DNA from 2 places in the Stenotrophomonas sp. AB1(2024) genome. Region 2 is predicted to be linked to the other one. Evidence: riboswitches for the same ligand, from Rfam matches in the RefSeq annotation. Region 2 holds a riboswitch; the other holds the start of a gene.

Region 1 (7,385 bases), 1.7 Mb from region 2:
CGACGCTGGCCTTGCCGCAGCTGGCGGCCGTGCCGGCTGGCACCGGGTTGTTGGCATAGACCGTGGCCGCCGACGGGGTACTGCCGTTGTACAGGTACAACCGGTAGCTGCTGAGGTCCTCGCCGCCGGTGGCGACCACTTCGATGGCTTCGCCGACATCCCCGGCCGGGGTGCTGTCGTCATAGTGCAGTTCATTGATGAATACGTCCGCCTGGGCGGTTCCAGCGGCCAGCGCCAACAGGCACCCCAGGGACAGCGGTGTGAGCAACCTCATCTACGTCTCCTTGTGATTGGGTTTTGCCGACCGAATCTAGCTAATCCATATGACATATCTATCGATATGTCGCATTCGGCACTCCGCATTGAGACGTGCATCAATAATTGGTGCCCCGATTTCCCCGACGGGTAGGTACCCACCGTGGGTGGGTACGCGGGGACAGGGACGCGCCGGATCGTGGGGGAAATTTTCCTGCCGGCCCCTTGAAAGCCCCCGGACCAGCACCATCTCTGCCCTGTCCCGCACTGGCGGGTTTTTTCACGAGCGGTGCTGGCAGTCACCTGGGGTGAGTGCTAAGATCGTCGGACTTTTTCAAATCAATCAACAACTTAAGAGGCACGCATGAACATCAAGCCGCTTCACGACCGCGTTGTGGTCAAGCCGATCGAAGCCGACGAAGTCTCCGCCGGCGGTATCGTGATCCCGGACTCGGCCAAGGAAAAGTCGACCAAGGGTGAAGTCGTGGCCGTGGGCCCGGGCAAGCCGCTGGACAACGGCAGCGTGCGCGCGCCGTCGGTCAAGGTCGGTGACAAGGTGATCTACGGCCAGTACGCCGGCAGCACCTACAAGAGCGAAGGCGTGGAATACAAGGTCCTGCGCGAAGACGACATCCTCGCCGTCATCGGCTGATTCCGCCTCGCGGGGCGTTGCCCCGCTGCTGACCCGTAGAGCGGGGCTCTGCCCCGCTGCCCAGATCAATGTCGCCGGGCAAGCCCCGGCCATCACACAAAAAGGTAATCGCAATGGCTGCCAAGGAAATTCGTTTCGGTGAAGACGCCCGTTCGCGCATGGTGCGCGGCGTCAACGTTCTTGCCAATGCCGTCAAGGCCACCCTGGGCCCGAAGGGCCGCAACGTCGTGCTCGAAAAGAGCTTCGGCGCCCCGACCATCACCAAGGACGGCGTGTCCGTTGCCAAGGAAATCGAACTGGCTGACAAGTTCGAGAACATGGGCGCGCAGATGGTGAAGGAAGTCGCCTCGCGTACCAACGACGACGCCGGCGATGGCACCACCACCGCCACCGTGCTCGCCCAGGCCCTGATCCGCGAAGGCGCCAAGGCCGTGGCCGCCGGCATGAACCCGATGGACCTCAAGCGCGGCATCGACAAGGCCGTGGTGGCCGCCGTCGCCGAGCTGAAGAACATCTCCAAGCCCACCGCTGACGACAAGGCGATTGCCCAGGTCGGCACGATCTCGGCCAACTCGGACGAGTCGATCGGCAACATCATCGCCGAAGCGATGCGTGAAGTCGGCAAGGAAGGCGTGATCACCGTTGAAGAAGGCTCGGGTCTCGAAAACGAGCTGGACGTGGTCAAGGGCATGCAGTTCGACCGCGGCTACCTGTCCCCGTACTTCATCAACAACCAGCAGGCGCAGACCGCCGACCTGGACGACCCGTTCATCCTGCTGCACGACAAGAAGATCTCCAACGTGCGCGACCTGCTGCCGGTGCTGGAAGGCGTCGCCAAGGCCGGCAAGCCGCTGCTGATCGTTGCTGAAGAAGTCGAAGGCGAAGCGCTGGCGACCCTGGTGGTCAACACCATCCGTGGCATCGTCAAGGTCGTGGCCGTCAAGGCACCGGGCTTCGGCGACCGCCGCAAGGCGATGCTGGAAGACATGGCCGTGCTGACCGGCGGCACCGTGATCTCCGAAGAGATCGGCCTGTCGCTGGAGAAGGCGACCATCGCCGACCTGGGCCGCGCCAAGAAGGTGCAGGTTTCCAAGGAAAACACCACGATCATCGACGGCCAGGGCGACAAGGCTGCCGTGGAATCGCGCGTGGCCCGCATCAAGACCCAGATCGAAGACACCTCGTCGGATTACGATCGTGAGAAGCTGCAGGAACGCGTGGCCAAGCTGGCCGGCGGTGTTGCGGTGATCAAGGTGGGTGCGTCGACCGAAATCGAAATGAAGGAAAAGAAGGACCGCGTCGACGACGCCCTGCACGCTACCCGTGCAGCGGTCGAAGAAGGCGTGGTGCCGGGCGGCGGTGTTGCCCTGGTGCGTGCGGTCACCGCGCTGGCTGGCCTGAAGGGTGCCAACGAAGACCAGAACCACGGCATCCAGATCGCCCTGCGCGCGATGGAAGCCCCGCTGCGTGAAATCGTCGCCAACGCCGGCGAAGAGCCGTCCGTGATCGTCAACAAGGTCAAGGAAGGCACCGGCAGCTACGGCTACAACGCTGCCAACGGCGAATTCGGCGACATGCTGGCCTTTGGCATCCTGGACCCGACCAAGGTGACCCGTTCTGCCCTGCAGAACGCCGCCTCGATCGCCGGCCTGATGATCACCACCGAAGCCATGGTTGCCGAAGCGCCGAAGAAGGACGACGGCGCCGGCGCAGCAGGCGGCGGTATGGGCGGCATGGGTGGCATGGGCGGCATGGATTTCTGATGTCGGCGCCGGCCACCGGCCGGCAGACATCGGTCCGGTAGGTGCACCACAGGAACCCCGCCGAAAGGCGGGGTTCTTTTTTTTGTATTGCATGGCAGGAGCTGAACCTGCATCCGCAGTTGCGAATGAAACAGTTGGCAGCCCCAAACCCCTGTGATATCAATACTCCCCAATGAACGCACGCCACGCCAATTCCTACTTTTGGTATTACTTTCCGAAGCCACCGGCGGAGGAAGGCATGCGCTCACCCTGAAGAAAGCTTCAGACGCATTCCCGAAAGCCGCCAGCGCACCTGGCGGCTTTTTTGTTGCCGCCGCGCTGGGGACCCCTACCTTCCAGGAGACACCCCCATGCCCCCCCATACCGACGACCTGCGCATCCGCAAGATCGAACCGTTGACCCCGCCGGCACAGCTGCTGTCGATGCTGCCCTGCGACGACGAAGCCTCATCCACGGTCAGTTCCTCGCGTGCAGCACTGCACGAGATCCTGCACGGCCGCGACGACCGCCTGGCGGTGGTGATCGGCCCGTGCTCGATCCACGATCCGGTGGCCGCGATCGAATACGCCCAGCGCCTCAAGCCGCTGCGCGATGCCTACGCTGGTGAGCTGGAAATCGTCATGCGCGTGTACTTCGAAAAGCCGCGTACCACCGTGGGCTGGAAAGGCCTGATCAACGACCCGGACCTGGATGGCAGCTTCCAGATCAACAAGGGCCTGCGCGTTGCCCGCGGCCTGCTGCGCGACATCAACAAGCTGGGCCTGCCTGCCGGCGTTGAATTCCTCGATGTGATCTCGCCGCAGTACATCGCCGACCTGGTGGCCTGGGGCGCGATCGGTGCGCGTACCACTGAAAGCCAGGTGCATCGCGAGCTGGCGTCGGGGCTGTCGTGCCCGGTCGGCTTCAAGAACGGTACCGACGGCAACATCAAGATCGCCGCCGATGCGGTGGGCGCGGCGTCCAACCCACATCATTTCCTGTCGGTGACCAAGCAGGGCGACACGGCCATTGTTGCCACGGCCGGCAACCCGGATTGCCACGTGATCCTGCGTGGCGGCAAGGTGCCCAACTTCGATGCGGCCAGCGTGGACGCGGCCAGCCAGACCCTGGTCAAGGCGCAGCTGCCGGCACGGCTGATGATCGATGCCAGCCATGCCAACAGCAGCAAGAATCCAGAGAACCAGCCGAAGGTGATTGCCGACATCAATGCGCAGCTGGCCGCAGGCGAAGAGCGCATCGTCGGGGTGATGGTGGAGAGCCACCTGGTGGCTGGTCGCCAGGATCTGGTGGAGGGCCAGCCGCTGATCTACGGCCAGAGCATCACCGACGGGTGCATCGGCTGGGACAGTTCGCTGGCTGTGCTCGAATCGCTGGCCGAAGCCGTGCGTGCGCGGCGCGCGCGGCGTCTGTCCGAGGCGGCTTGACCCCGTAGGGAGCCGGCCGCCGGCCGGCTCCACGAAAGATCAGCTCTACCGGGAGGTGGTGTGAATCGCACCGAGTTCATCCTGGACGCCGCATGCGACAGGGCACGCGAGGTGCTGGCCGACCAGATGCAGTTCACGTTGAACGCTGAACAGCTGCAGCGCTTCAACGCGCTGCTGGACGCGCTGCTGGACGCGCCGCTGGAAGACAACCCGGCGCTGCGCCGGTTGCTGAGCACGCCAGCGCCTTGGGAACGGTGAGCCCTTGTGGCTCTCCGCTCCAACGCCGCTGCATGCCGGCCATCTGCTGGATGACTTCCGCTGCAGCACCCCAGCCCTGGCGAAATGGCTGCTTGAACGCGCACGCCAGAACCAGGCATCCGGCGCATCACGATGCTTCGTCGCCTGCGATGAGCAGCATCGCGTTGTCGGCTACTGCGCGCTCTCAGTCGGTTCGATGGTGCATGAAGCCGTTCCCGGACGAATCCGCCGCAACATGCCCGATCCCATCCCGGTCATCGTGTTGGGGCGGCTGGCGGTACATGCGGACAGGGCTGGGCAAGGCATTGGCCAGGGCTTGTTGAAGGATGCCGTGCTACGTGCGCTGCAGGCGTGCGGCCAGGTCGGAGCCCGTGCGTTGCTCTGCCATGCCCTCGATGAGCCCGCCAAGGCGTTCTATCTCAAGCACGGTTTCATCGCTTCACCGATTCAGCCTCTCACGCTGATGCTGCCCCTCACTCACCGAAGGTAGGTACCGACCGTTGGTCGGTACGCGCTAATGCACCTCGTCGCGGTACACGAACTTCGGCATCTCCCACTTGAAGTGGATGGCCAGCAGGCGGAACGCGAAGCCGCCGCCCAGGCACCACAGGGTGGCGGCATTGAGCGATATGCCCAGTTCGAGCAGGCCCAGCCACGCGGCGCCGGTGAGCAGGGTGATCACCGCGTACAGTTCCTTCTGGAAGATCAGTGGCACTTCATTGCACAGCACATCGCGCAGCACGCCGCCGAAGGCGCCGGTGAGCATGCCGGCGATCAGCACGATCGGCACCGCGTGGCCGCCGTCGCGCGCCACCGCACAGCCGATCAGCGTGAAGCAGATCAGCCCCAGGCCATCGAGCACCAGGAAGGTACGGCGGAAGTGGTGCATCCAGCGCGCCACCCAGGTGGCGATCAGCGCCGCGCAGATGGTGAAGCCCAGGTATTCCGGATGCTTCACCCAGCCCAGCGGGTAGTGGCCCAGCACGATGTCGCGCAGCGAGCCACCGCCGAGGGCGGTGACGCAGGCGATGATGACCACGCCGAACAGGTCCATCCGCCGCCGCCCGGCAGACAGCGCGCCGGTCATGGCTTCGGCGGAAATGGCGATGAGGTAGATCAGGGACAGCAACATGCGACGGCTCCGGGTGGGGCGGGCAGGGCGGAAGCGCGCACGCACCACGCCAGCGCCGCAGCACTGTCGTGGGGTGGGGTTCCGTTGCCGCTCCCGCTGTCCTTTTGCCTGAGAGTTCAGTGGCCAGGCCACGTGCCCCTTCGGCGGGTCATTGAAGACCTCTCTCCAGATCGGCGTGTTGGATGCATGGTTGGTGGCCTATCGAGCCACCGGCCTGAGCGATTATGGGAGCCTGCGCCTTCGGCGGGCGCCAGCGCGGCGCCTCTCTCCTGCATCCGGAGTGGATTCTAACAGCCAGCGCCCCCGCGCCGGTGGATAATCCTGGTATGCCCGCTGAACCTGCCCCCTGGTTTGTATACCTGCTGGAATGCCGCAACGGCACGTATTACGCCGGCATCAGCAACGACGTGGACGCCCGCTTCCAGGCCCACCTGTGCGGCAAAGGGGCGCGCTACACCCGCGCCAACCCGCCGGTGAGGGTGCTGGCCATGCGCGCCTACCCCGACCGGTCGGCGGCATCGAAGGCCGAATGCGAGCTCAAGCGTCAGCCACGTGCACGCAAGCTGGCATGGCTGCAGCAACCGTAGCGCCGGACCCTGCCCGGCACTGTATGGTGTGATTTCCACCGCCCGGCCCCTGCAATGACCGATATCGACCCACGCAAGGCGCACAGCATGATCGGCAAGACCGTTCTTGCCGGCATCACCTACCTGGACGCCGACGGCAACGCGCTGGAACACCGGCAGCTGGCAGGCGAGGTACTGCGTATCAATGACGAGGAGGGCGTGGTGCTGGCCAGCGCGCTGGACGGCCAGGAAGTGTTCCTGCCGCCCACGCTGGACCACTACACGCCAGCGGCGCCGGGCGACTACACGCTGCGCTCAATGGCGCTGACCATCACCGACCCGGACTACCTGTGCACCTGGGATGTGCGTCTGGCTCCCGGCAACGACCCGTGACCGGATGACCGGATGACCGGTGGAACGACGCCCTGCGTCGCTGCCCCCGTCAGTGCCCTGGAGCCCCGGGTCGCCGGTCGTCCTGGTCATCACCAAAGATGATCCGCGCGCTGCGCTGGCCGCTCCAGTACGCCACGGCCCAGTTGAGCAGTACCACGATGCGGTTGCGGAACCCGATCAGGAAGAACACGTGCGCGGCCAGCCAGAACCACCAGGCCAGCACGCCCGACAGCTGCAACCGGCCCAGGTGGACGATGGCCGCCATGCGCCCGATCGTGGCCAGGTTGCCGAAGTCCTGGTACTTGAACGGCCCCGGTGCCGGCTTGCCGTCCAGCCGCGCGCGGATGATCGTGGCCACATGCTTGCCCATCTGCTTGGCGGCGGGCGCAACGCCCGGTACCGGGCGGCCATCGGCCCGCTGCAGCGCGGCCAGGTCGCCAGCGACGAAGATCTCCGGGTGCCCGGCCAGGGTGAGATCGGGCTGCACCGGCACGCGCCCGGCGCGGTCCAGTGGCACCTCCAGCGTACGCGCCAGCGGCGAGGCGGCCACGCCGGCGGCCCACACCACCGTGCGCGCGGGAACGAACTGCCCGCCCAGCTGGAAGCCCTCGCCGTTGATGTTGCTCACCGCTGTGCCAGTCAGCACTTCCACGCCCAGCTTCTCCAACTGGCGCCGCGCCTTCAGCGACAGCACCTCGGGGAAACTGGACAGCACGCGCGGGCCGGCTTCGACCAGCCGCACCTTGGCGCTGGCAGGATCGATGTGGCGGAACTCGTTGCGCAGGGTATGCCGCGCAATCTCGGCCAACGTGCCGGCCAGTTCCACCCCGGTGGGGCCGCCGCCGACCACCGCGAAGCTGAGCCACGCCGCCTTGCGCGCCGGATCGGGCTCGGCCTCGGCGCGTTCGAACGCCAGCAGCAGCTTGCGGCGCAGCGCGATGG
Region 2 (7,385 bases):
GCTGGGGTGTGTTCGATGGCTCGATCACCCCGGACCAGTACAACAAGGCGTGGTGGGACCTGAAGGCCAAGTACCAGGGCGTGGCCCCGGCGTCGGCACGCGGCGAAGCGTTCTTCGATCCGGGTGCGAAGTACCACGTGCCGGGCAACACCCCGTATACGCGCTACTTCCTGGCCCGCATCCTGCAGTTCCAGTTCTACAAGGGCCTGTGCGATGCGGCCGGCTACAAGGGCCCGCTGCACCAGTGCAGCTTCTACGGCAACAAGGAAGCCGGCCAGAAATTCTGGGCGATGCTGAGCAAGGGCGCCAGCCAGCCGTGGCAGGCCACGTTGAAGGAAATCACCGGGGGCGACAAGCTCGATGCCGGCCCGATGATCGAGTACTTCACCCCGGTCAACGACTGGCTCAAGCAGCAGAACCAGGGCCAGATGTGCGGGTGGCAGGCACCAGCCGCGGCGGCAGCGCCGAAGGCTCCGTAAGGCAAAAAGCCGGCCCCTTGGGCCGGCTTTTTTGTTTGGGTCTACGTGGGACACGCGCGGCGTGTCGCTACGTGATTGCATGCACTACGAGCAGCCACGCAGGGCGTGGCTCTACGTCATTGCATGCAATTCGGGGACCGTCGTAGATCCACGCCCTGCGTGGATGCCACGTAGCGGCTCAGGATTTGGGTTTCAGGGACGCGGCAAGTTCGGTCTTGAACTGCTCGAAATCCTTGCCGTCGGCCTTGGCTTCGGCATGCGCGGCGTCCTTCAGGGCATCCGAATAGACCAGGCGCACCGGGGTGCCCTGGCGTTCGTGCAGTTCGGCCGCCTGCATGATCAGCGCCAGCACGCGCGCGGCGCTGGGGGTCTGGCCGGCGATGCGGCCGTCCATGCCCAGCACCCATTCGCCATCGCGGCGCACCACGCCGGCCAGCAGCGTGCGCTGCTGGTCGCGCAGTTCGGCATGTGGCTCCACCGGCGACGCATTGGCCTTTTCACGGTTGGCCGCTTCGGTTTCGCGGCGCTTGCGCAGGTCACGGCGCAGCTTGGAGGTGGTCGACATCAGGGGGACTTCCGGACTTCAACAGATGAGGAAAGGATAGCGCACCGGCTCAAACCAGGGCCGCGGCGGTCTCGCGGCGGCGTTCGCAGCGCCGCTCCCAGAACCAGAAGGCGGCGCCGATGGCGAAGAAGCCGGCGTAACCCAGGGCCAGGTGCAGCGGCGTGCTGCTCAGCATCGGCGAAATCACCCCGGCCACCACCGTGTTGATCATCAGCTGGATGAACATCTGCATGGACGAGGCCAGCCCGCGCTGGTGCGGGTACATGTCCAGCACCGCCAGCGCCAGGATCGGGAAGATCAGCGCCATGCCCACGCCGCCGATGAAGATCGGCAGCACCGCCCACGGCAGCGCGATCTGGCCCACCGCCAGCACGTAGGCCAGGTTGACCAGCGCCGACACCGCGCACAGGCTGAAACCGATCCCCACCTGCCGCGCTGCGGTGATCCGCCCGGCCATGCGCCCGGACAGGAACGAACCCATGGTCATGCCGCCGATGGTGGGAATGAACAGCCAGGCAAAGCCGCCCTCGTCCAGGTGCAGGTGCTGCATCACGAACACCGGTGCGGAGGCGACGTACAGGAAAATGCCGGAGAAATTGAACGCACCGGCCGCAGCCAGGCGCAACAGGCGCGGGTTGGTGCCCATCTGCAGGTAGCTGCGCAGCAGCGCGCGGGTGGACAGCGGCGTGCGTGCTTCAACCGGGTGGGTTTCCGGCAGCCACTTGCCGGTGGCCACCAGCAACACCAGCGCAAACACCACCAGGAACCAGAAGATCAACGGCCAGTCACCGCCGCCGAGCAGGATCCAACCGCCGATGATCGGCGCGATGGCCGGGGCAATGCCGAAGATCATCGACACCTGGCTCATCAGCCGCTGCGCGTCGGCGCCGTGGTACAGATCGCGGATCACTGCGCGGCCCACGATCACGCCCACGCCGGCAGTGACGCCCTGCAGCGCGCGGAACACCAGCAGCGTGGTCAGGTCGCGCGACAACGCACAGCCGATCGAGGCCGCAATGAACAGCACCAGCCCGCCCAGGATCACCCGGCGGCGACCGAACGCGTCCGACAGCGGGCCGTGCGCCAGGCTCATCAGGCCGTAGAACAGCAGGTACACGCTGACCGTCTGCTGCACCGCCACCTGGTCGACCTGCATGCGCTCGCCCAGCAGCAGGAACGCAGGGAAGATGGTGTCGATCGAGAACGGGCCGAACATGGCCAGGCCGGCAAGCAGCAGGGCCAGGCGGCGGGTGGAGGGTGAGGCGGGTGTCATCGGGTCTTCCGTCAGCGGCCGTGCGCGAACGCACGCAAGGCGCCGGCCGCAGCCTGCGGTGGCGCCTGATGAATACGAGGATCCGGCCATGATAGGCCGTCCGCCTGCCTGGCACCATGCCCGGCGGTCGGTTACGGACCGGTCTGCGCCCCCTGTTCATGTGCCGGACGGGCGTTGCCAGCAAGGCCGCTGGGCTATAATTGCCGGGCTACATGGTGGGAGAAGCGGACACCCCGCTGCCGAAGGCGCAACGCCCGTAATCGCTCAGGCCCGATACCACCCGCACCAAAACTCTGGAGAGACCGGCCAGTGCCGGCGCCGAAGGGGCACGAAGCACGCAGCCGCGCGCTTCCAAACTCTCAGGCAAAAGGACAGAGGGGCACCCAGGAAGACCGCAGGGTCCGGTGGATCGTTGTCGCCCACGACACGCCCCGTCCGCGCTTCCGAACGTGCGTGCCCACTCTTTTGGATGCCAGCCATGTCCCAGACCCGCCCCTCAACGGCCGCCCCTACCCTGCGCGAGCTTGAACACCACCACGCGTTCGTCGAACGCCACATCGGCCCCAACGACGCCGAAATCGCGCAGATGCTCGACGTGGTCGGCCACGCCTCGCTGGACGCACTGACCGACGCCATCGTGCCGTCCGGGATCAAGTCGCCTGCCGCGCTGGCGCTGCCCGGCTCGCTGACCGAAGTGGAAGCGCTGGCCAAGATCCGCACCATCGCCGACCGGAACCAGGTGTTCCGCACCTTCATCGGCCAGGGCTACTACGGCACCCTCACCCCGAACGTCATCCTGCGCAACGTGCTGGAAAACCCGGCATGGTACACCGCCTACACCCCGTACCAGGCCGAGATCTCGCAGGGCCGCATGGAAGCGCTGATCAACTTCCAGACCCTGTGCGCCGACCTGACCGGCATGGAGATCGCCAACGCCTCGCTGCTGGATGAAGCCACCGCCGCCGCCGAAGCGATGACCCTGGCCAAGCGTTCGGCCAAGTCCAAGTCCGACACCTTCTTCGTGCACGACGCCGTGCACCCGCAGACGCTGGAACTGCTGCGCACCCGCGCCGAGCCGATGGGCATCGTGCTGCGCGTGGGCACCCCGGCCGAAGCGCTGGAAGCGGACGCCTACGGCGTGCTGCTGCAGTACCCGGACACCTTCGGCCATATCGGCGATTACAAGGCACTGGCCGATGCCGTGCACGCGCGCGGCGGCCTGGTCGCCGTAGCCACCGACCTGCTCGCGCTGACCCTGATCGCCGCCCCCGGCGAATGGGGTGCGGACATCGTGGTGGGCAACTCGCAGCGCTTCGGCGTGCCGTTCGGCTTTGGCGGCCCGCATGCGGCCTTCATGGCCTGCCGCGATGCCTACAAGCGCTCGATGCCGGGCCGCCTGATCGGCGTGTCAGTCGACGCGCAGGGCAACGCCGCCTACCGCCTCACCCTGCAGACCCGCGAGCAGCACATCCGCCGCGAGAAGGCCACCTCCAACATCTGTACCGCGCAGGTGCTGCTGGCGGTGATGGCCTCGATGTATGCCGTGTACCACGGCCCGGATGGCCTGACCCGCATCGCCCGCCGCACCCACCGCCTGGCCGCGATCCTGGCCGCGGCGCTGCGCAATGCCGGCATCAACGTCGGCGAGCAGTTCTTCGACACCCTGCACGTCAAGGACATCGACGCCAAGGCGATCCACGCCAAGGCCGCCGCCGCGCGCATCAACCTGCGCGCGATCGACAGCGAAGCGGTCAGCATCAGCCTGGATGAGACCACCACCCGCGCCGACATCGTCGCGCTGGGTCAGCTGTTTGGTACCAGCGTGGATGTGGAAGCGCTGGACGCTGCCACCGCCGACGCCCTGCCGGCTGGCCTGGTGCGCACCAGCGCGTTCCTGACCCACCCGGTGTTCAATACCCACCACAGCGAACACGAGCTGCTGCGTTACCTGCGCTCGCTGGCCGACAAGGACCTGGCAATGGATCGCACCATGATCCCGCTGGGCAGCTGCACCATGAAGCTCAACGCCACTGCCGAGATGATCCCGGTGACCTGGCCGGAGTTCGCCAACATCCACCCGCTGGCCCCGGCCGACCAGGCACTTGGCTACAAGGAACTGATCGACGGGCTGGAAGCGATGCTGGTCGAGTGCACCGGCTACGACGCGGTGAGCCTGCAGCCGAACTCCGGCGCGCAGGGCGAATACGCCGGCCTGCTGGCGATCCGCGCCTACCACCGCTCGCGCGGCGAAGGCCATCGCGATGTCTGCCTGATTCCCGATTCGGCGCACGGTACCAACCCGGCCTCCGCACAGATGTGCGGCATGAAGGTGGTGGTGACCAAGACCGACGGCAACGGCAATGTCGACGTGGACGACATCCGCATCAACGCCGAGAAGTACAGCGACCGCCTGGCCGCGATCATGATGACCTACCCCTCCACGCACGGCGTGTTCGAGGAAGAAGTCGTCGAGATCTGCGAGATCATCCACAAGCATGGCGGCCAGGTGTACACCGACGGCGCCAACATGAACGCCCTGGTCGGCGTGGCCAAGCCCGGCAAGTGGGGCTCGGACGTGTCGCACCTGAACCTGCACAAGACCTTCTGCATTCCGCACGGCGGCGGCGGCCCCGGCGTGGGCCCGTGCGCGGTCAAGTCGCACCTTGCCCCGTTCCTGCCGGGCAAGCTGGGCGACAACGGCCCGGTGGGCATGGTCAGCGCGGCCAGCTTCGGCAGCGCCTCGATCCTGCCGATCAGCTGGATGTACATCACGCTGATGGGTACCGAAGGCCTGCGCAAGGCCACCCAGGTGGCCCTGCTCAACGCCAACTACATCGCCAAGCGTCTGGCCCCGCACTTCAAGACCTTGTACACCGGCCGCAACGGGCTGGTGGCGCACGAGTGCATCCTGGACGTGCGCCCGCTGGAGAAGACCTCGGGCGTGGGCGCTGAAGACGTGGCCAAGCGGCTGATCGACTTCGGCTTCCATGCGCCGACCCTGAGCTTCCCGGTGGCCGGCACGCTGATGGTGGAGCCGACCGAAAGCGAATCGCTGCACGAGCTGGACCGCTTCATCAACGCGATGATCCAGATCCGCGAGGAGATCGCCGCGATCGAAGACGGCCGCCTGGACCGCGAAGACAACCCGCTCAAGCACGCCCCGCACACCGCCACGGCGGTATCGGCCAGCGAGTGGTCGCATGCCTACCCGCGCGAACTGGCGGCCTTCCCGCTGGCCAGCCTGCGCCAGCAGAAGTACTGGCCGCCGGTGGCACGCGTGGACAACGTGTACGGCGACAAGAACGTGATGTGCGCCTGCATCCCAGTGGACGCGTACAAGGAAGACGAGGGCGTGGAGGTCTGATCCTTCTGCCCGGTTGAAACGAAGACGGCCCGCGCAAGCGGGCCGTTTTTGTTGGCAATGCTCGCATCGCATCCGTAGAGCCACGCCGCGCCCCATGACCGGCGTGCGCCATTTCGATGAACGCATCGCCACGCGCCCATTTCTGGCCGCAGGGCACGGGACATGCTTCGGTAGCGTGGCTGCTCTTCGTTTCAGGGTCATGAACCCTGACCCGTGTCTTCGGCCGGCTCCACACGTCGGGCGGTTGCGTTGCGCCGCGTTGATGTGGCTTCGGACGCTTGTGCCGCGCTGCGCGCGGTAGCCACGCAGGGCGTGGCTCTACACCGACCGCTACGTAACGGGTCAGCATCAGAACAAGAGCCGTTTCCGTCAATCACGCGCCAGCGGGGCGGCGCCCCATTCAAGCAGAAGTTCGCACATCTCTCGTTTCAGCAGTCCGCGCGATTCCGCCGCACGCGCCGTGCGATTTCGCTGGTGATGGCGATGATCGCGGTCAGCGCAGCCATCGACAGGAACTGGATGCGGGTTTCCGCTTCGGACAGCAGCAGGCCGAAAATCAGCGCCAGCACGCACAGCCCGAACAGGGTCAGGTACGGGTAGCCGGCCATGCGGAACGGCAGGCGCGCGCCGGTCTTGTTGGCGCGATTGCGCAGGATCAGCTGCGACAGCAGCGACATGGTCCACACCAGCAGGCAGGTGGAGCCGACGATGTTCAGCAGCACCGGCAACACCTTGCCCGGAAACACCAGCTCCATCACCGTGGCCGCGAAGCCGAACAGCACGCTGGCCAGCACCGCAATGATCGGCACCTGGCGCGGGTCGGTCCAGCCCAGTACCGCCGGTGCCTCCTGGCGACGCGCCAGCGAATACATCATGCGCGAGGCGCCATACAGGTTGGCATTGAGCGCCGACAACAGCGCGATCACCGCGATCAACGTGATGGCGGTGGCTGCGCCCGGGATGTTGGCCATCTGCAGCACGGCGGCGAATGGCGACTTCAGCCCTTCGCTGGTCCACGGTACCACCGCGATGATCACGCTCAGCGAACCGATGTAGAACACCAGGATGCGCCAGGCCACGGTACGGATGGCGCGCGCGATGCTGCGTTCGGGATCTTCGGTTTCGGCCGCGGCCACCGCCACGATTTCGGTGCCGCCGAAGGCAAACACCACCACCAGCAGCGCTGCGCCGATGCCGGCCAGGCCCTTGGGCGCAAACCCACCGTGTTCGGTGAAGTTGCTCAGGCCCGGCGAAGCCACGTCCGGCAGCCAGCCCATCAGCAGGGCCACGCCGATCAGGATGAAGCCGATGATCGCGGCGACCTTGAGGATGGCGAACCAGAACTCGAATTCGCCGAAGTTCTTCACCCCCAGCAGGTTGATCGCGGTGAAGAACAGCATGAAGGCCAGGGCCGCCATCGGTACCGGAATCACCGGCCACACCGTGGCCAGCAGGCCGGCCGCACCGACCGCTTCGGCGGCGATCACGATCACCAGCTGCACCCACCAGAGCCAGCCGACGGTGGCTCCGGCGGTGGCGCCCATGGCGTCGGCGGCATACACCGAAAACGCGCCGCTGGTCGGCTTGGCTGCCGCCATTTCGCCCAGCGCATTCATCACGATGATCACCAGCGCGCCGGCCACCAGGTAGGACAGCAATACCGCCGGGCCTGCCGTCTGCACGCCCACGCCGGAGCCCAGGAAC

The links. A riboswitch is a leader RNA that binds a small molecule or an ion and turns the genes downstream of it on or off. The one in region 2 is predicted to bind glycine.
Region 1: another riboswitch for glycine. It lies ahead of WIX41_RS07035 (trimeric intracellular cation channel family protein); the one in region 2 lies ahead of gcvP (aminomethyl-transferring glycine dehydrogenase).

The regions. Positions count from the first base shown of each region.
Region 1 covers NZ_JBBHKO020000001.1:1,484,763-1,492,147, reverse strand. The annotation lists gene WIX41_RS07065 (endonuclease) at 1-274, opposite strand, end outside; gene WIX41_RS07060 (co-chaperone GroES) at 620-907, shown strand; gene groL (chaperonin GroEL) at 1,021-2,670, shown strand; gene WIX41_RS07050 (3-deoxy-7-phosphoheptulonate synthase) at 3,021-4,094, shown strand; gene WIX41_RS07045 (DUF1778 domain-containing protein) at 4,155-4,352, shown strand; gene WIX41_RS07040 (GNAT family N-acetyltransferase) at 4,357-4,842, shown strand; gene WIX41_RS07035 (trimeric intracellular cation channel family protein) at 4,867-5,484, opposite strand; glycine riboswitch at 5,573-5,663, opposite strand; glycine riboswitch at 5,684-5,766, opposite strand; gene WIX41_RS07030 (GIY-YIG nuclease family protein) at 5,811-6,071, shown strand; gene WIX41_RS07025 (hypothetical protein) at 6,126-6,443, shown strand; gene WIX41_RS07020 (NAD(P)/FAD-dependent oxidoreductase) at 6,493-7,385, opposite strand, start outside.
Region 2 covers NZ_JBBHKO020000001.1:3,141,168-3,148,552, reverse strand. The annotation lists gene WIX41_RS14070 (M2 family metallopeptidase) at 1-479, shown strand, start outside; gene WIX41_RS14065 (hypothetical protein) at 658-1,044, opposite strand; gene WIX41_RS14060 (multidrug effflux MFS transporter) at 1,094-2,317, opposite strand; glycine riboswitch at 2,601-2,702, shown strand; gene gcvP (aminomethyl-transferring glycine dehydrogenase) at 2,787-5,681, shown strand; gene WIX41_RS14050 (amino acid permease) at 6,110-7,385, opposite strand, start outside.